Regions from separate parts of the uncultured Dysgonomonas sp. genome, predicted to be linked through region 1. Evidence: riboswitches for the same ligand, from Rfam matches in the RefSeq annotation. Region 1 holds a riboswitch; each other region holds the start of a gene.

Evidence for each region. A riboswitch is a leader RNA that binds a small molecule or an ion and turns the genes downstream of it on or off. The one in region 1 is predicted to bind cobalamin.
Region 2: another riboswitch for cobalamin. It lies ahead of QZL88_RS03765 (TonB-dependent receptor); the one in region 1 lies ahead of pflB (formate C-acetyltransferase).
Region 3: another riboswitch for cobalamin. It lies ahead of QZL88_RS20540 (TonB-dependent receptor plug domain-containing protein); the one in region 1 lies ahead of pflB (formate C-acetyltransferase).
Region 4: another riboswitch for cobalamin. It lies ahead of cobI (precorrin-2 C(20)-methyltransferase); the one in region 1 lies ahead of pflB (formate C-acetyltransferase).

The regions. Positions count from the first base shown of each region.
Region 1 covers NZ_LT599032.1:2,384,270-2,389,332, forward strand. Annotated here, with positions in the region: gene QZL88_RS09800 (anaerobic ribonucleoside triphosphate reductase) at 1-930, shown strand, start outside; gene nrdG (anaerobic ribonucleoside-triphosphate reductase activating protein) at 923-1,486, shown strand; cobalamin riboswitch at 1,498-1,788, shown strand; gene pflB (formate C-acetyltransferase) at 1,991-4,222, shown strand; gene pflA (pyruvate formate-lyase-activating protein) at 4,281-4,997, shown strand; gene QZL88_RS09820 (formate/nitrite transporter family protein) at 5,030-5,063, shown strand, end outside.
Region 2 covers NZ_LT599032.1:864,213-869,275, reverse strand. Annotated here, with positions in the region: gene QZL88_RS03770 (DUF5074 domain-containing protein) at 1-328, opposite strand, end outside; gene QZL88_RS03765 (TonB-dependent receptor) at 412-2,403, opposite strand; cobalamin riboswitch at 2,512-2,688, opposite strand; gene QZL88_RS03760 (hypothetical protein) at 2,904-4,031, opposite strand; gene QZL88_RS03755 (hypothetical protein) at 4,164-5,063, opposite strand, start outside.
Region 3 covers NZ_LT599032.1:5,078,450-5,083,512, forward strand. Annotated here, with positions in the region: gene QZL88_RS20535 (hybrid sensor histidine kinase/response regulator transcription factor) at 1-3,257, shown strand, start outside; cobalamin riboswitch at 3,366-3,664, shown strand; gene QZL88_RS20540 (TonB-dependent receptor plug domain-containing protein) at 3,814-5,063, shown strand, end outside.
Region 4 covers NZ_LT599032.1:568,800-573,862, reverse strand. Annotated here, with positions in the region: gene QZL88_RS02525 (ABC transporter substrate-binding protein) at 1-853, opposite strand, end outside; gene cobI (precorrin-2 C(20)-methyltransferase) at 860-1,564, opposite strand; cobalamin riboswitch at 1,679-1,995, opposite strand; gene QZL88_RS02515 (MaoC family dehydratase) at 2,458-2,925, shown strand; gene QZL88_RS02510 (LexA family transcriptional regulator) at 3,016-3,729, opposite strand; gene QZL88_RS02505 (hypothetical protein) at 4,098-5,063, shown strand, end outside.

The sequences.
Region 1 (5,063 bases):
AAGAAAACTTCGGTAGGCAGAGGCAATCTTTCTTTCTCTACACTCAATCTGGTACGCATTGCACTAGAATGCAGAAACATAGAAAACGAGAAGGAAAGAATCGTCTGTTTTTACAGGCAACTGGATCAGATGCTCGATCTGGCCGCTCTCCAATTACATCGCCGCTTCGAATTTCAAAAGACAGCTGCTCCCAAACAGTTTCCGTTACTTATGTCGGTGCTGTGGGAAGGATGCGAACAACTGGCAGGCGAGGATACGATAGAGAAAGTTATCAATCAGGGTACATTGGGCATAGGTTTCATCGGGCTTGCCGAGGCTTTGGTCGCCCTCATCGGCAAGCACCACGGAGAAGATGAAAATGCGCAGAAACTGGGTCTGGAAATAATAACATATATGAGAGACCGGGCAAATGAGTATTCTGATAAATATCAGCACAACTATAGTGTACTGGCTACTCCCGCCGAAGGGCTCGCCGGAAGGTTTACACGACGCGACAAAAAAGACTTCGGACTTATCGAAGGAATTACAGACCGGGAGTATTATACAAACTCAAACCATGTACCTGTATATTATCCATGTAGCGCACATCAGAAAGCCAAGGTTGAAGCTCCATATCACGATCTCACACGTGGTGGACATATATTCTATGTTGAAATGGATGGCGATGCCACTCATAATCCCGAAGCCATTATGACTGTCGTAGATATGATGGATAAATACAATATTGGCTATGCTTCGGTGAACCACAACCGGAACCGTTGCCTGAAATGCGGATACGAAAATGCTGCTACACAGATAAATGAGTGCCCTCGTTGCGGAAGTATGCAGATAGACCGTCTGCAACGCATAACAGGCTATCTGGTAGGTACTACCGATAGATGGAATAGTGCAAAACTAGCCGAACTTAACGACCGCATTGTCCATGAATAATAATATATCGATACTGAATATCATACGCGACACGACTGTAGATGGCCCCGGATTCCGGACTGCCATCTACGCTGCCGGATGCACACACCTTTGCAAAGGGTGCCACAATCCCCATTCGTGGAATATTGAGCACGGTAAAACATATCCTATCGATAATTTATTGGAGGAAATTAAAGAATCGGAGTTTGCGAATGTGACTTTTACAGGAGGTGATCCCTTTATGCAGGTAGAAGGGTTTACAGAACTGGCCCGACGGATCAAATCTGAAACAGATAAAGATATCTGGTGTTACACCGGGTATATATATGAGCAAATCATAAGGTCAGAAAGGCTATCCCGGATACTTCCCTATATAGATGTACTTGTAGACGGGCGATATGTTGAATCACTGAAAGACGAATCCCTTATCTTCAGAGGCAGCAGCAACCAACGGTTAATCGATGTCGAAAAATCATTAAAAAGTGCAACGGTCGTTATTTGGAATAATCGCCGTATAGAATTATCGCATATACATATGCAAAATAAATTTTCTACTGCCAGTCATATAGCTATTTAAGATAAAATAGCTACCTTTGTCACGGTTTTGGTGTCATCCTTTATGTTCTTGAAGGATGGTGAAAAGGGAACCGGGTGAGAATCCCGGGCAGACCCGCTGCTGTAAGCTCTTTTCAGTGAACTGTTAATACTAATCACTGATATTTTTGAACAAAACTTATAGCCACTGATTAACAGCCATCGATCATCAGTTATTCGTTATCATTTTTGTTAACTGTTAACTGCTCACTGTTGACTGAATATTGGGAAGGCGATTCAAAAACGGAGTAAGCCAGAAGACCTGCCAGAATTGATCAATTAAAAAGCTTTCGGGAAATAAGGCTTGAGAACCATAAAAAGATTCTCTCACTACAAGGTGAGGATTTATTATTATTTTTTCTGTTTCCTTAAGTTCCGAGAGCCATGTTTATTCTTTTTTAGAAGAAATTGGGCATGCTTTTTGTGATTTATATATGTGTCCAGTTTTAGATTATTGAAACGCCAAATTGAATTTAAATAATAACAAATGGAAGCATATAAAGATTTTAAAGGAACCAAGTGGAAAGAAAAAATCGAAGTAAATGATTTTATCTTAAAAAATTATACAGAATATACAGGGGACGAGTCTTTCCTGGAAGACGCAACAGAAGCTACTACAAAGCTATGGGATAAGCTAAGCGAGATGTTCAAGGTAGAAAAAGAAAAAGGTGTGTATGATGCCGAAACTAAAATCCCTTCACAGATCGATGCTTATGGTGCTGGCTATATCGACAAAGATCTGGAAAAAATAGTAGGTGTACAGGCCGACAAACCTCTCAAAAGGGCCATCTTTCCTAACGGAGGCCTCCGCATGGTACAGCAAAGCCTTGAAGAATACGGCTACAAACTGGATCCCGTTACAACAGAAATATTCTCAAAATATCGTAAAACTCATAACGAAGGAGTATTTTCGGCATATACCGACAGTATCCGCCGCGCCAGAAGCAACGGCTTATTAACGGGCCTACCCGATGCATACGGACGTGGTCGTATTATCGGAGACTATCGCCGTATCGCACTCTATGGCGTAGACCGGCTGATTGCAGAACGTGATAAGCGTTACAAGGAATGTGATCCTATCGTTATGACAGATGATTTGATCCGTCTTCGTGAGGAATTGAATTCACAGATTCAGGCATTGAAGGCATTGAAACGCATGGCTGCTGATTATGGGTTCGATATTTCAAATCCCGCAACTAATGCACAGGAAGCTATCCAGTGGACATACTTTGGATATCTGGGTGCCATTAAAGACCAGAATGGCGCAGCAATGAGTCTGGGGCGTGTAACCACATTCCTCGACATTTATATCGAACGGGATTTGAAGGAAGGCGTTATCACAGAGAAAGAAGCTCAGGAGATGATCGACCATTTTGTGATGAAACTCCGCATTGTTCGCTTCCTTCGTACAAATGAATATAATGAACTATTCTCAGGAGATCCTGTTTGGGTGACTGAATCTATCGGAGGTATGACAAATAACGGGCGCACGATGGTAACCAAAAACAGTTACCGTATGTTGCACACCCTGTACAATTTAGGTCCTGCACCGGAACCGAATCTTACAATCCTGTGGAGCGACCGCTTACCCGAAGCATGGAAAAAATATTGCGCGAAAGTATCTATCGACACATCTTCTCTCCAATACGAAAATGACGACCTTATGCGTCCGCAATTGGGAGATGACTACGGTATCGCATGTTGTGTATCGCCAATGCGTATCGGACAGCAGATGCAGTTCTTCGGAGCACGTGCCAACCTGCCTAAAGCATTGCTTTATACTATTAACGGAGGTAAGGATGAGAAAACAAAAGCTCAGGTATTGCCAAAACACTGGGTAGAAAAGATTTCGGGCGATTATCTTGAGTTTGATGAAGTATGGGAAAAATTTGACCGTACTCTCGACTGGGTTGCCGAAACTTATGTGAAAGCACTGAATATTATCCACTATATGCACGATAAATACTCTTACGAAGCTCTCGAAATGGCTCTGCATGATGTAGATATTGTACGCACACAAGCCTTTGGTGTATCCGGCCTATCTATTATCGCAGACTCGTTTGCCGCTATTAAATATGGAAGAGTACGTATTGTTAGGGATGCTGACGGAGATGCGGTAGATTATATACAGGAAAAAGATTATGTTCCTTTCGGAAACAATGACGATAATACAGACCAGTTTGCCATAGATATCGTAGAAACGTTTATGAAAAAAATCCGTAAACGCAAGATGTATAAAGATGCAATCCCTACTCAATCGGTATTGACGATCACATCGAATGTCGTTTATGGAAAGAAAACGGGAAATACGCCTGACGGACGCCGCGATGGTACTCCTTTTGCACCGGGTGCTAATCCAATGCACGGACGCGATACCAGAGGAGCAGTAGCATCATTGTCGTCTGTTGCTAAACTTCCGTTTGAGCATGCAAACGATGGTATATCTTATACATTCGCCATTACTCCAAGTACACTGGGCAAGAACCGCGAGGAAGAAGCTCAGAACCTTGCAGGATTGATGGATGGATACTTCTTACAAACAGGCCATCACCTGAATGTAAATGTGTTCGACCGTCAACTACTGGTGGATGCAATGGAACACCCTGAGAAATACCCTCAATTAACAATACGGGTATCGGGTTACGCGGTTAATTTCACCAAGCTGACTAAAGAACAGCAGCTGGATGTTATCAACAGAACAATCACAACTACTTTTTAAGTCCATATACAGCTAATAAATCAGGCAGTTAGAAATTTTCTGCCTGATTTTCTTCAATATGAAAGGTCATATTCACTCCCTTGAAACATTCGGCACCAAGGACGGGCCGGGCATCCGCTTTGTATTCTTTATGCAGGGTTGCCCTTTGCGTTGCCTCTATTGTCACAACCCCGATACATGGAAGCCAAATGAAGGGAAATATGAACTAACACCTCAACAGGCTTTAGACGAAGTAATGAAGGTGAAAGCATTTGTAAAAGGAGGTGTCACCGTTTCGGGCGGAGAACCTATGCTTCAACCGGAATTTGTATTGGAATTATTCAAACTGTGTAAAGCCGCTAACATACACACAGCCATCGATACGTCAGGATTTTTATTCAACGACAAGACGAAGGAGATCCTTACCTATACCGATCTTGTCTTATTGGATATCAAGCATATAAATCCCGATAAATATAAAGAACTAACAGCAAGGCCTCTTGAGCCAACCCTCAACTTTATAGAATATCTCGCCGAAATAAATAAACCGGTATGGCTAAGGTATGTCCTTGTCCCTCATTTTACAGACAACGAGAAAGATTTGCATCAGTGGGCACAATATGTAAGCCAGTTCAAGAATGTGGAACGGGTAGATATCCTGCCTTTTCATCAGATGGGAATACATAAATGGGAGCAGATCGGGCAAGAATACAAGTTGAAGGATATAAATCCTCCATCAAATCAGGAATTGAACAAGGCGGAAGCGATTTTCAAAAGTTATGGACTTAATGTATAACCTCTATTCTTAATTTAAGTAAGATACGAATAATGAAGAACTACAACACTCCGAAAGAAATCACAG
Region 2 (5,063 bases), 1.5 Mb from region 1:
GCAGGAGATATTTAGTATAATTTCTTGCTTCTACTGTATATTTCTCTTTGTCAATCGATACTTCATCTATTCTGGCTTCTTTTGTAGTGCCGTCATTTGAGGCATAAATGACAATGGACGAAAGTTCAGATGTATTGATTGGCTTTTTCCATGTTAATTCGCCACTAATTTCGCCACCTTTCAAATTTACGTCCAGAAAAGCTATATCCGTAGGTAGAGTTTCAACAGAATTAAAAAAATCATTGTCATCATCATCACTACATGATATAAAAGAAAATGTTAGTAGCGAGATTAAACAGAGAACATTGAATAATTTATTCATTTTCATAATAGATAATATTTTATTAAGTAAAAGAATGTATTTAATAATATGTTATTACAACTTAACAGTATGCTACTGTTCTATATAATTTAAAAACGATAATTAGCTGATAAAGTAAATGAACGTCCCGGCATAGGATAATACTTAATGATCTGATAGTTTTTATTAGATAAATTAATCAGATTGAGCTGCACTCGTAATTTACTTTTATTTATATCAAAAGACTTATTTAAAGAAATACTATGATTCGTATATGATTCTATCTCATTATCAGGTATATTCTGATCCAATGCATATCTCTTGCCCGATACGATTAAAGTATAAGCTATATTTATCCATGGGTTCTCCAGGCTTATAGCACCTGAACCATAGTGTCGCGGGGTATACGGTATCTGGTCTCTATAATTTTTACTTTCAGGGTCAGTAATGTCGATAACTTTCTGATAGCTGTAATTTCCGGTCAATTGGATAGATAACTTTTTGCAAAGCTCACTGTGCAGACGTGTATTAATATCTAATCCGGTCATGTCTACTTTTCCATAATTACGCATTTTGAAAATATTCATAGTCGGGAAGGGCACAATCTTATCGTCTACCTTGTTTTTATATCCGTCGGCAGATATACTTATAAAATCAACTTTGTCTGATATTTTTCCAACCCATGTCAAACCGGCATTGTATTGAGTAGCATATTCTGGTTTCAGATTGATATTCCCCATTCTGATATAATACATATCGTCGAATGTCGGCACTCTGAATATCTTTTTATAAGAAGCACGTAATCTTATGTTTGTCTTTAAGAAAGGCAAATATGAAAGACTGATAGATGGGGTTATCTTTTTCTTGTTGTCAGGTATTTCTCCCGACTTAGCATCCTCTTTTACATATGTAGCCAACAGGCTACCGGTAATAGTGATATGTTTATTATTATATTGTGCGGCTAATGCAGTCAGGGATGAATTTCGGGAGGGACTGTCTATATCAGTAAAATTACTGTTCAGACGGTTTTGAAATACATCTTCGAAGAGGCTTATAGAGATATCCTCTATAGGTTTATATAAAATCCCTGCAGAGGCATAGTATTCAAACTGGGTGATGCGGTCTTCTTGTTTGCTGCCTGATATATTGTTATTTAGAGCGAGGTATTTGTAATATGTACGGCTAAATCTTGCCTGTGCCTTTAGTTCCAGTTTATGTGAAAGCGTATTTTTGTAATAGGTCTGGGCAAAAATATCCTTATTCCATACTCGTTCATCATTATCGTCTTTGTAAAAAATTACCGATCCTGGCAGGCCTCTTTCCGAATCCAGATAATTCACCTTGAAATTTAAATTTCCACCTTTACCCAAATTGCCATATAAATTAAGCTCCGTACGCCAGATACTTACATCAGAATTTCTTCTTTTTCGTTCCTCGGTCTGTTCTGCATTTTTATATGTGAATTTATACCTGCCGTCTGCCCGTTCCCATCCGCTGTTAACGGAAATAGAAAATCGCCCGTTAATTTTACGGGCATAGTAAACCATTGGATTTAATAGTCCGAATGATCCCGTTTTGACCCCTGTGTTTAATGTATTCCGCTTAGTGTCGAAAGTAGGTTGTAATGTTGTTATCTGGAGTACTCCGGCGGAAGCATAAGACCTTGCGGATTGAAAAATATCATCGGATTGTCCTATCGATAAAGAAATCATAGAGACATTATCCAGAGAAAAACGGCTTATGTCTATTTGTCCGGATTGTACATTACTCATTGTTATTCCATCATAACTTACTGCTGTATGCTGTGCCCCCATACCTCTGATAGATACCGTTTTCATGCCACCGATACCTCCATAATCTTTTATGCTGACGCCCGAGAATCTGCGTACGGCATCCGATACAGATAATATGCCGATCCGTTCCATTTCAGCGTTGTCTATCACTTGCAGTGGTGTAGTCGAGCGGGCAGCCGACGGTTTTATAAGTGCAGATACTTCTACCTCCGATAGCTTTTGTGTTTCGATACTATCATTTGTTTGCGCCAGTAGAAATGTACCAGCGAAAGAACAAAAAAATAAAAAGGTAGAAAATAAAATTCTCATCTATGCAAAATATATCTTTTAGTATAATTGCAGCATCCGATAAGAACAAAGAAAAAGAAGGGTAGTTAAATTCTTTTACGCATGTTTCTTAAGCCTTATTCCTCGAAAGCTGTCGAAATATTACTTTGCAGGTCTTCTGACTTACTCTTGCTTATATCACCTTCCCATTTTGCAACAGTGGTATTTTGATATAAACATTCCCAGAGCTTACAGCAGCGGGTCTGTTCAGGATTTACACCTGATTCCCTTTTCATCCTTAATGGAACAAAGTAGTGCAAAGATACACAATATTATAGAAGATTTACTTTTTTGCGATAATTATTTGTGAGGAGTATTATAGAGCTTATCAGGAATAAGAGAGAATGTGATATAGAGGAAGAACTCATAAAAATCTCAAATATAAGAGAGGTTGCCTTTCTTATATTTGAGATGGAAGATTATTTTGAAAAAGCAAAACTAAAATTGAAATGTTTTTTTATCTATATTTCAACTTCTGTTTATTAGTCGGTCGGAATATCAATTCGCAGTGCATAAAAATAAGAATTACCTATCCATGTTTCGGATACAGTAGCCGAATTGCCTGCGTTACTGGTGCCAGCCTGTATAATATATTGAGTTTTCTCCTTTATGTTTACATAATGTAATATAAATGGAGTGGCATATGACTTTATACCCGTTCCGGCGGTCTTCTTCTCTGGATTGGCTCCGGCTCTGGATATGGTGGTGTAACTGCTTTGACTCGGTGTTTTTGAAGATAATAATATCCAATGATACATTCCTGTAAGTGAGGCATTCATGTTCGAATTGAATTTAGCAAATATCAGCCATTGTCCGGCAGGCAATTCAAGCATACCGTCAGATACTTGTACTGTGCTACTGGCAAAACCTTTGTTGTTGTTAATTGAAGTTGACTTTACAGTCCCTAAAGGCCTTAATGCGCCCCAGTATGCATCACCTTTATTATTGGCTGTAAGCAGATGTCCTTGATCCTGGGTACCATCTGTATACTGGAACGTTCCGGTCATTCTGGTCCTTCCGCTTTCATTCATACTGAATGTATTGTTATTAATAGATAAGATGGCCGGTCGCATATCTACATACTTTCCTTTTATACTTATAACCGTATCGTTAACCATAAATTCCCGGGCGACGCGTATGTCCACAATCTTATTGTTTACTACAACCATTGTATCATTGATAATAAATTTTGCAGCAGGATTATGCTGTATCTTCAATTCGTTGTTATTCATTTGTACAGTTGTGTTATCATCGAGCTTACCTCCTAGCCATAGCTCTTTGCCATTGGTATCTGTTAAGCCGTTTGCCCCTGATATCTTATTTGACAAAGCTACCCATCTGTTACCATCCCAGAATTCGATAATATTATTCGTTGAATTATAGATAACCAGCCCCGCAGACTCAGGATTACTCGTTAATGAGTGTGTTGTTATCATATTATTTTTATTGGTATCTGGTATTCTCGGTAGACGTATACCTCCTTTTTTACTTTCTACTTCTACAATACAGAATTTCTCGGGTTCTTTATCCGTCCCTATAACTATTTGTCCTTTGGTAGAACCTATGGCTAATATTGTAAAAATGGGAATAAGGATATATCTATGTTTCATAATGTAAATAGTTTTGTGTTTGTAAATTATATCAAAATACTATGGCTTATTTTTCAAAGATCATATATATTCATTTTATATATGTATATTCTTCTTTAAAAGATTTTATTTTCTATTATATATAATAAGGTGTTATTCGTCTTCATTATAATCTTCTATCATAATAGCAAAAAAATAAGGTTCTCCGAACTCTACCTTGGCTGCTCCGGTACCATCTTCTTCTACCAGCCATGTCTGATTGTTGGATGAACTGGCTACAACACAGATTTTTGTATTAGCAGATACATCGATCAGGTAAGTTAGTTCAGGTGACGATGTTGACGTTGCGTCTTCTACATCGGCGCCGATAGTTGCTGTCGGCACTGTTTGGCCCGGAATAAATATATGGGACCAGGTAAACATCTTCTGAGATGCATAGTTCGTCTTTGTTGCAAATTTAGAGAATATAAGCCATTTTCCCGGAGTGAGTGTCAGTGTGTCGGAAATGCATGGGCCACTTATATTTTGACTTGTATTTTGGACCCAGACAGTGCTTGTACCTGTTCCCGCCTTTTTAATTTTGCCTTTAAGATAAGTTTTACCCAATATCAGATCCGGTTTTAGCTTACCCCAAAAAGCAACACCGGATGCTTTGGAAATAAGTACCTTTCCGTTGATGTCGCTTTTGTTGTTATCATAATATAGCTGGCCATGTATATTTACACTGTCGTTTCGGACAAGCATACTATCATTTTTTACTTTTACTTTCAATTGATTTTCTATCGATACTTTGCTGCCTGTCTCCTTGACCTTTAGAGCTGATTTGTTTATTGTATATGAAGATGGTTTGGACCCGACAATCCTACCATTTACAACAAAAACCGTATCATTTACGGAGAATCCTCCGGGGTTACCCGCGCCGGTAGCAAATTCCAGATTTTTACTGTTCAGATTTACCATCGTGGCTTTCTCTAGGTTTCCGCCGAGTTTCACAATGTCTCCATCTTTATGAATTCCATTATATACTCGTATCGTATCTCCCAGCATCGACCA
Region 3 (5,063 bases), 2.7 Mb from region 1:
ACCCTAATATCAATGGCAACAAAGTTTTCATGCGGAAAGTCACTCAGTTTTCTGAGAATGAACTTTGGATCGGAGCCGAGTCCGGAATTTTAATCTACAATACAGAAACATCGAAATGCATACATTTCAAGCATGAGTTAGGAGATCCGTATTCGCTATCAGATAATGCTATACATAGCCTGTACAAAGATAAAGATGGTAATATGTGGATTGGGACGTACTTTGGTGGTGTTAATTTTTACTCTACCCAATCGTCACTGTTCGATAAATATTACCGGATTCCGGGCAAAGGAGGCCTGTCCGGGGAAAGAGTACGTGAATTTCGTGAAGCTCCTGACGGCAATATCTGGATAGGAACCGAAGATGGAGGATTGAATCTTTTTTCGCCAAATACGACAATGAAGTTCACACCTTTCCTGAAAGATAAACTTCATTACAATATTCATGCCCTGTATCATGACAGAGATAACTATCTGTGGGTAGGAACTTTTTCGGAAGGACTATATGAGGTAGATTTGAGTACGAATGCTGTGACTCATTACAAAAAAGGAAGAAGTACCCACGATTTGAAAGATAATACCGTATATGAGTTATTTAAAGATAAGGAAGGCATATTTTGGATTGGAACGGGAGCGGGACTCCAAATCTTTGATGAAAAGCTGAAGAAATTTACAACAATAGAAGATTTAGGGCTGAATCTGATAAGGGATATTGCAGAAGGTAAAAATGGCAACCTTTATTGTGCAACTGCAATCAACGGACTGTTTTGTTACAACAGGGTAAATCAGAAATGGACGAACTTTTCCTACCAGATAGGGGACACGACCAGCCTTCCGCACAATAATGTACTAAGTATTTTCATCGATAGCAAAGATCAGCTTTGGGTGACGACACAAGGAGGAGGCTTTGCCCGCTTTAACGAGAAAAATGGCACATTCAACAGATTCTCCACATACAACAAGTTACCAAACGATGTTGCTTATGAAATTCTCGAAGATGATAAAGGCTTATTTTGGATTTCTACCAATGAGGGCCTGATCCACTTTAACCCCGAATCGGGAGAGTTTTTTACTTATTCTTATGACGATGGTTTATTATCGAAACAGTTTAACTATAAATCTGCACTTAGAGCCGATAATGGAATGTTCTATTTTGGCTCTTTAAACGGATTCATTTCCTTCAATCCTAACGATACTTATCAGGATAATATAAAGCCGAATGTTGTGTTGACTGACTTCTTGTTATTCAACAGAAAGGTTAAAATAGAAGGCGCTGACTCTCCGCTGAAAGAAAGTATAATGTTTACCGATGAGATCAGATTAGATTATCATCAAAACTATTTCACATTAAAATTCGCTGATCTGAATTATCAGAGGACTAAGCATAATCAGTATTTATATAAACTGGAAGGATACGATGAGGAATGGTTATCTACAAACGAAAGTTATACAATAAATTATCCCAATGTCAGACCCGGAAAATATAACTTTAGATTGAAGCTGCCGGAAGTCTCTGATGCTGACCTGATATATCTGCCGATAGAGATTTTACCGCCTTGGTGGGAATCTAACCTTGCATACTGTTTCTATTTGGCTTTCGTTGTGCTTGTGGTATATGGAACCTATAAATATCTGTCAAAGCAAAATATGCTCAAAGCAAGGCAACGCCTGAGGCTTTACGAACAAGAGAAAGAAAGAGAAGTGTATACTGCTAAAATAGACTTTTTCACAGACATCGCGCATGAGATACGTACTCCGTTGACGCTAATCAAGTCACCTCTGGAAAATATCATAAAAAATAAGGATGTATCTGATGATATGAGAGACGATCTGGAAGTAATTGATAAAAATGCGAATCGGTTACAGGACTTGACAAATCAGCTTCTCGATTTTAGGAAAATAGAGAAACAACGCTTCCATTTAACCTTTGCCCGCTATGATATAATTAAGCTTATAAATGATGTGCTGGTTCGATTTAATCAGGTTATAAAATTAAAAAACATACTATTAAATATTGAATTACCATCCGAACCGTTTTATGCCTATGTAGATAAGGAATCGGTAACCAAAATTATAAGTAATTTATTAACTAATGCAATTAAAAATACCGATACTTACATCACTGTTGAGCTTCACAGAGAAAGTATAAAAGAAGAAGGTTGTTTTGATCTGGTAGTAAAAAATGACGGGGAAATTATTCCGGCTAACCAAAGGGAAGAGATATTTAAACCTTTTGTTCAATACAAAAGTACGGCTTCGGCATTGAAAGCCGGAACAGGACTTGGGCTGACATTATCCCGCTCACTGGCCGAATTACATCAGGGCTTTCTTGCGATGGACACTGTAGACGATGCAAACAGTTTTCGTCTCACAATTCCATTATTGCAGGAATGGGTGAATAAAAATGATGGCACTGTCAGGGAAAATTTATCAATCCCCAATTATCAGTATTCGGCAGAAGATGAACGTAAGCAAATTAATATTTTGATTGTAGAAGACGATCTGGATTTATTGGCATACATTTCCAAGTTGCTATCTCCCTATTATAATATACTTACCGCTACTGATGGCATCAAGGCTCTGGAAGTGCTCGAAAAAGAGATTGTTAATCTCATTATAACCGATATAATGATGCCTAATATAGATGGATATGAATTGTGTAAAGACATTAGAATGAACCTCTTTTTTAGCCATATTCCAATAGTTTTTCTCTCTGCTAAAAATTCTTTATCATCTAAAATCGAGGGTTTAGATTCCGGCGCGGATGCCTATATTGAAAAACCGTTTTCGAATGAATTCCTGATGGCGACAGTCTCAAATTTACTGGCAAACAGAAATAAGATGATCGAGGCCTTTAAGCGTTCGGCATATACATCAATAAGTGAAACTGCATTTTCTAAAACGGATGAAGCCTTTATGAAGACAGTCAACAAAGTGATTGAAGAAAATCTGGGAAATCCTGAGTTTAGCCAAGATGATTTTGCTGCGGCATTAAATATGAGTAAATCAAGTTTGTACAGAAAAACAAAAGGATTATTTGATGTTTCGCCAAACGATTTTATTCGTATCAAAAGGATAAAAAAGGCAGCACAGTTATTTGATCAGAAAGAAGACAGTGTATCGGAAGTATGTTATACTGTCGGATTTAGTTCTCCATCGTATTTCTCAAAATGTTTTTATCGTCAGTTCAATTTAACGCCTAAAGAATATATTGATGCGGTTTCCTCGAGGTCTAAGTTGAATTCAGATCAGGAATAAAAAATTAACAAACCTCTGATTATCTCATATTCAATAAATAAATCAGGGTCTAATGTTAATTATTGAAACTGCTCTTCATCAAGGTTCTTTATTTAAATAATATTAATATCTTTGCACTCAGATTTTGGTGTCATGTTTCCGTATCCTCGGAAAAATGATGAAAAGGGAATCAGGTGTAAGTCCTGAACAGACCCGCTGCTGTAAGCTCTATTCAGTAAACAGTTAACAATGTTTCTGAAAAAAGTCTTCGAACAATACCAAATACCACTGATTGACAGTAATCAGTCTTCAGTCAACCGTTATCAATCTTATTGTTAACTGTTCACTGTTCACTGTTCACTGAATGTTGGGAAGGGCGTTCAAAGATGGAGTAAGTCAGAAGACCTGCCAAGGTTGATTAGTTTAAAGCTTTCGGGAAATAAAGCTGAAGAACACTGAAAAGGAATCAATCTTTTACGCTGGCGTTGTCTGACTTACTATACTGATTTCCTATTCACTCAATCTTCATACGACTTATTTTCAGTAAGCTATTTGATAATATTCTTATTAGCTTGAAATGTCATTTTCCAAGTCGAAGAAAAGGATTTTAATTATTATCCTATCAAACGTATGCTTGATTTCTTTTGCCCAGAACAAGCTGGATAGTATACAGTTGTTGAACGAAGTTGTTGTGTCCGCACGGGTTATTCAAACGGAAATTGTCCCCGTGCAAACCTTGTCAGGGACGTTGCTTGAAAATCTGAGTGCCCATTCCGTAGCCGATGCCATGCGATACTTCTCGGGCGTACAACTCAAAGACTACGGCGGTGTGGGAGGCCTCAAGACTGTAAATATCCGTAGTATGGGCAGCCAGCATGTAGGAGTATTCTATGACGGTATAGAAATCGGAAACCCACAGAATGGCGTTGTTGATTTAGGCAGGTTTTCACTGGACAATATGGAGGCGATATCCCTCTATAACGGACAGAAGAGCGCCATATTCCAGCCGGCTAAAGATTATGCGTCCGCAAGTTCCATCTATATGACGACAAAATCTCCGGAATTCAGGCAGGGTCGGAGATACGGCCTCAAAGCGGCATTCAAGACCGGAGCTTTCGACCTTGTTAATCCCTCTGTCCTGTGGCATCAGAAACTATCCGAAAATGTATCCGGTTCCCTCAATGCCGAATATATCCATTCTTCGGGCAGATATAAATTCAAGCGTGCGGTAGTAAATAATATGGATGACCGGGGCGGTTATGATACGACCGAGGTAAGGAAAAACGGCGATATAAATGTTTTTCGTATCGAACATGCCCTGTTTGGGAAGATCAAAGACGGAGAATGGAAAACCCGTTCTTATTTCTATACATCCGAACGCGGCTATCCGGGAGCCGATATAAAAAAGCCCGACGTATACGCCCATGAAGACAGGCAGTGGGATAAGAATTTCTTCTTTCAGTCCTCCCTCAAAAAGAACGTATCGGCGACATACAGCACATTGCTATCAACCAAATATGCATATGACTATATACACTACATAGCCGGCCCTTATCCCGGCCCCGAACTGGATAATAAATATATGCTCCATGAAGCCTATCTCTCGTCTGCCAATTTGTTCAATATATTACCTTTTTGGAGCGCCAATGTTTCTGCCGATTTTATGTGGAATAAGATGAACTCCAATATGCGGGAATTTATTTATCCACAACGTTATTCCGGATGGGTAGCTGCTGCGACGTCTCTCTATTTCGACCGTTTCAAATTGCAGGCCAGCTTATTGGCTTCTTACATCCATGACAATACCAAAGAAGAGAAAAAAGAGAT
Region 4 (5,063 bases), 1.8 Mb from region 1:
CGAAATCTACATAAAATCCTCCCGATTCATCATCGTTTTTCATAAAATAGGATGCTCCCGCATCGCGGAAGAGTTGCGCCAGATAACTGTTTCCTCCTACGACATACCAATTGCCCGAATGCAGTTCCCCACTGAGTACTGATGGCTTATGCGCCACCGAGGCGGCAAGTGATTTCAACTGGTTATATTTTTCTTCTATTTCATCGAATTGTTTACCGGCCTGCTCTTCCATGCCCAATAATAGACCCGTAAATTTTATCCATTCGGCTTGCCCCAGAGGAGACGATTCTTTATAGCCTAAAAAGCTGATCAGAGGAATATCCAGATTGCGGATAGCATCATAACCTCCACGCTTGAAGGGCGAAACAAGGATAATATCGGGATCGAGAGCCATAACCACTTCGTTGTCAAACTCGCCTTCGATACCGATTTTGCTTGTTTTTCCGGTTTTTAATTGTTCGTTTAGCTGAGGATTGAACAGGAAACGGGTGCTGGTTATCCCTGCTATTTTGTCCACAGCGTCTAATTTGATAAAATTGGAAATTTGCAGGGTGGTCATACATACCACGCTTCTTACGGGGACTTCTATAATCTGGTATCCGGCAGGTATGCCGGTTTTATTTTCCCCTCTTTTCAATAAAGCATATTGATATTTGGTATCGCTTTCCCCGGAAGGATCGTGTATATCCACCAGCTTGTAATTTCCATGTTCGGACACGGTAAAGCCTTTTGCATATTTGATATTTAAAGTATCGTGCGAGCCGAAGATATTGTTGCTGTCTTTCTTATTCGGGTTGCATGCAATGAAGCAGCCAAAAGCAAGCAGGATTATTGAATGGACAAGGATTTTCATATTGGTCTATTTGCGGATTATAATTAGTGAAAAGTAAGGAAATTTACGATTGAGTATTTCTTCTCTATTAGGAGTATAGAACTCCTTGCCTAAAATCCCAACATTCTCAAAATAGTGGAAAGTGACGTCCTGAATATTTTCTAATGCTTCCTTTATTACCTGTTCGCACTGCGAAGTTTTCATTAGTACAACGGTTTTCTCTCTTTTGATCTTTTCTTTCAGGCTGTCTAATGTTATGGTACCCGGAATAACTTCGAGTTCTTCCTCTTGTTTCACAATGTGAATATTGGCCAGAGTGCCACAGGCTATAAATGCAGGCACGCCCGCGATACGGCTGACCGGTATATTCTCCTGTGTAAGATATTCGCTTATGTAGTAAATGGTAGAGTAGAATCCGGCATCTCCTTCGGCTGTAACAGCTATTTTATGTCCGGATTTATACTTATCCGATATTTCTTTCGCCACAGCCTTGTAGCTTTCAATGGCCAGTGAACGGTCTTTGTTCATCGGTACATTGAATGTGTTCAGCTTTGATTCATCGACGCCCAATTGCAATAAGACATCCTTTGCCCTTGAGGACCTTTTTCCTCCGGGAAGGGCGGTTGACGGACAAAATATTAAATCTGCTTCTTGCAGTGTTTTCAAACCTTTCAAGGTTATCAGTTCCGGGTCTCCGGGACCGAGAGATACGAACATAACAGAATCAAACATCTATACAATCCATTTTATTGGAGTTAAAAAATAAGATGCTTTTAGTATAGGAAAAATAGACGAACAGGTACAAATGTTGTCTGTAAGCAGTATTTTAAGCCTAAACCTCGAGCTTTCAACTAATAACGCTTTGGCAGGTTTTCTGACTTGCTCCATCCTTGAACGGCCTTCCCATTTTCAGTAAACAGTTAGCAGTTATCAGTAAACAGTCAAAAAAACTGTTAACTGATTACTGTATCACTGATTACTGTGAAACAGTGGTGTTTGGTATTGTTCAAAGACTTTTTTCAGCAAAATTGTTAACTGATGACTGTTAACTGCTCACTGAAAAGAGCTTACAGCAGCGGGTCTGTTCAGGATTTACACCTGATTCCCTTTTAATTACTCATCCGGTAATGCGGATTTGTAACACCAAAATTTAGTGCAAAGATATGGAATTAAATTTATAAAGATTTATATAATGTAAGTCAAATAACTTTATCTATAAGTAAATGATTGATGTATTCAATAAAATGAAACAAGCGTTCTTTGAAATATTAGAAGCCGACGTTATTCCTCAGGAGAGTCTTACAATAAGAGTAAAAACTGACAGGTGGAAAATATGAAAATATGTCAACTTTGTCAAGTTTTAAGTTGGATACAAAGTTGAAATGAACGAAAAAGCTGACAGATAAAAAATGTGTAAAAGTTGTCAAGTTTGTCAAGTTTTTTGATAAAGGAATTAATGCGTTTCTTGTTAAATTTTAGATTACATGCTGCATCGAAAGTGTGTTATAGTAGAGGAAATTATTAAATCGCGAAAAAATATAGTTAAATTTATATTCCTTATTATGTTTATTTGGTAATATCGTTTAATATCAATATTTTTATACTGTATTTGTTAATTAACTATTATGGCAAAACTTATTATTAATTCCTATGCCGATTTTGAGCAGTATGTAGGAAAGGAACTGGGGACTTCTGATTGGCTGAAAATATCTCAAGACCGCATCAACAAATTTGCAGAAGCTACACTTGACTATCAATGGATCCATGTAAATGAAGAAAGAGCTAAGGTAGAGAGTCCTTTCAAAAGTACAATTGCACATGGTTACCTCATGGTATCTATCTTGCCCTATCTTTGGGATCAGATAATAGAGGTAAACAATATAAAGATGCTGATAAATTACGGTATCGAAAAGTTGAAGTTTAATCAGGCGGTAATTGTCGACAGTGAAGTACGTTTACGGGTTACTTTGGCCTCGCTTGTTAACCTGAGAGGAATAGCCAAAGCCGAATTGAAGGTTATTCTGGAAATAAAAGACTGCCCGAAGAATGCATTGGAAGAAACAGTCATATTTCTATATCACTTCAATAGTTAAGAGAAATATTACGGATAATATAATGGAGGGATACTTTAATTATTAAGGTATCCCTTTTTATTCGATAGCGCGATAGGCCGCTTTTCTGTATTATATCATCGAATTGTAATTGATACAGGCTTTTACTATCGCTTTCCACTGTATACTTTTTGTGGGTACATCTTTTGGGTGATACTTCTGGTTGTATCCGCTAAGCCTTATATAGTCATCACCCATATCTGATTTATCCAGGTTTTTAATTGTGAGAAACTCTTCTCCATCGATGGTAAGATATACGATATACATTTCACCCCAATATATATCGTTGGTGTGATTCGCAGTTTTGTAGCATACGATATCCCCGGGTTTGATCAATGGATACATGCTGTCTGTCTTCACAAATCCGGCACCGTCACATGAGCTTAAGTTGGGTATGGATAGATACCCATGGCATTTGTGCGAACCCTTATAGGAGAATATTGGTATAAACTCCAAAGGGGATTCTGCTTTGAGCAGATTTTTGTCAGAGACAGTCGACGGGTCTATATTCATTACAGCAGCATACTGTTCCCGTACCGACTGTAAGTTGTCGTATAGCCAGAATATGGATGATTTTATCATTTCACCTTCACCCGAAATAAGCCATTCTAGATTTATTTCAGGATATGCAGCATATATTTTTGCTATTGTATCGCCTGTTATACCGCTTTTCTTGTCCAGAGTACCGTTAGAGACACCAGTCTGATTATAAAATTTATTTTTGCTAATCCCCTGTTTGTCTATAAACTGTATAATCCTGTCCTTTTGAGTTAAGTTTTTGTTCATTGTGTGTAATCGATAATGAATTATAACTATACCTATTGAGGTATAATTGCAATATAGTTTGTAAGATTTCTAACAAAAATAACTTTAATTCTTGAAATACCAAAAAAGTTAATTTTTTGCCACTAAAATAAAGATATAGCAAAAAATGGTTAATGTAGAATTATTTCATATTATTTGTTTTTAATTGAGAAATATTTCTTTAATTTTGCGGAAATTTTAATAGGAAATCACAAAATATACAAATGCGCTTCTTGGTTACTATGCAAAATAATAGCTTGTATTTTACGGGGTTACCCCATGACTAGGAATATTTCTATATGGAAGAACTACATACATAATGATGCAAACGAAAATAATTTTACTCACATATGAAAACTTGCACGAGAACAATCAGATTTACTTTGTTAGGGTTTGTTACATTAGCACTTCATACAATAGACATTCAGGCACAGGTTACAATAGGATTGGGGGAGGCGCCTGCTAAAGCCGGACTATTACAGCTGAAAGAACAGGAGCCTGATGCTAATAATATAACCTGTAAAACCGGCGGTTTTATCTTGCCTCGGGTGGCATTGGTAAATCTGAAAACTTTGGAGCCTTTTGTTAACCCCGCAGAAGCTGGATATGCAAGTGAAAAAGCGAAGAATGTGGGGTTGCTGGTCTATAATATGACTAAAACAACGCCCTTTGTTCCAGGCTTGTATCTATGGGACGGAGAGCAGTGGGGGGTGTTGAGAGCAACTTCGGATAGTGTGCCTACCAGAGATAACTCGGGGAGTATTCCCGTTGAACCGAATGCTCCATCCAGTATGACAGACCCTGCTGGTTTGAAGTTGTCGAATTCATTTATTGTTGGCTTCAATAAAACAATTGATATCCCCGTTATAAAGGCTTATGCTGTTTGGAATCAATTGTTGAATCTGAATGAGGTAGGGTTGCAGGGAGCCGTTAGTGTGGAATTATTATGGGAAGATAAAAAAGATCTGATAAAGGAAGTTACTCTTGCATCAGGAGATAAAGGTACGGCTTCAATGCTGAGGGTTACAACCAATAGTAATAATCTGCAAGGGAATGCTGTTGTTGCAGTGAAAATAAATAATGTGATACGTTGGAGTTGGCATATATGGGTGACAAATTATGATCCGGAAGTATTGGCAGGGGAGAAAGTCTATAACAATACAATCTTTATGGATCGTAATCTAGGCGCGATAAATACGACACCAGGTAATATAGGTTCATTAGGCATGCTTTATCAATGGGGAAGAAAAGATCCTTTTCCTGGCTCTTCGGCTGTAGATGATAATTTAGAAATTGTACTCTATACTGTGTCTGGT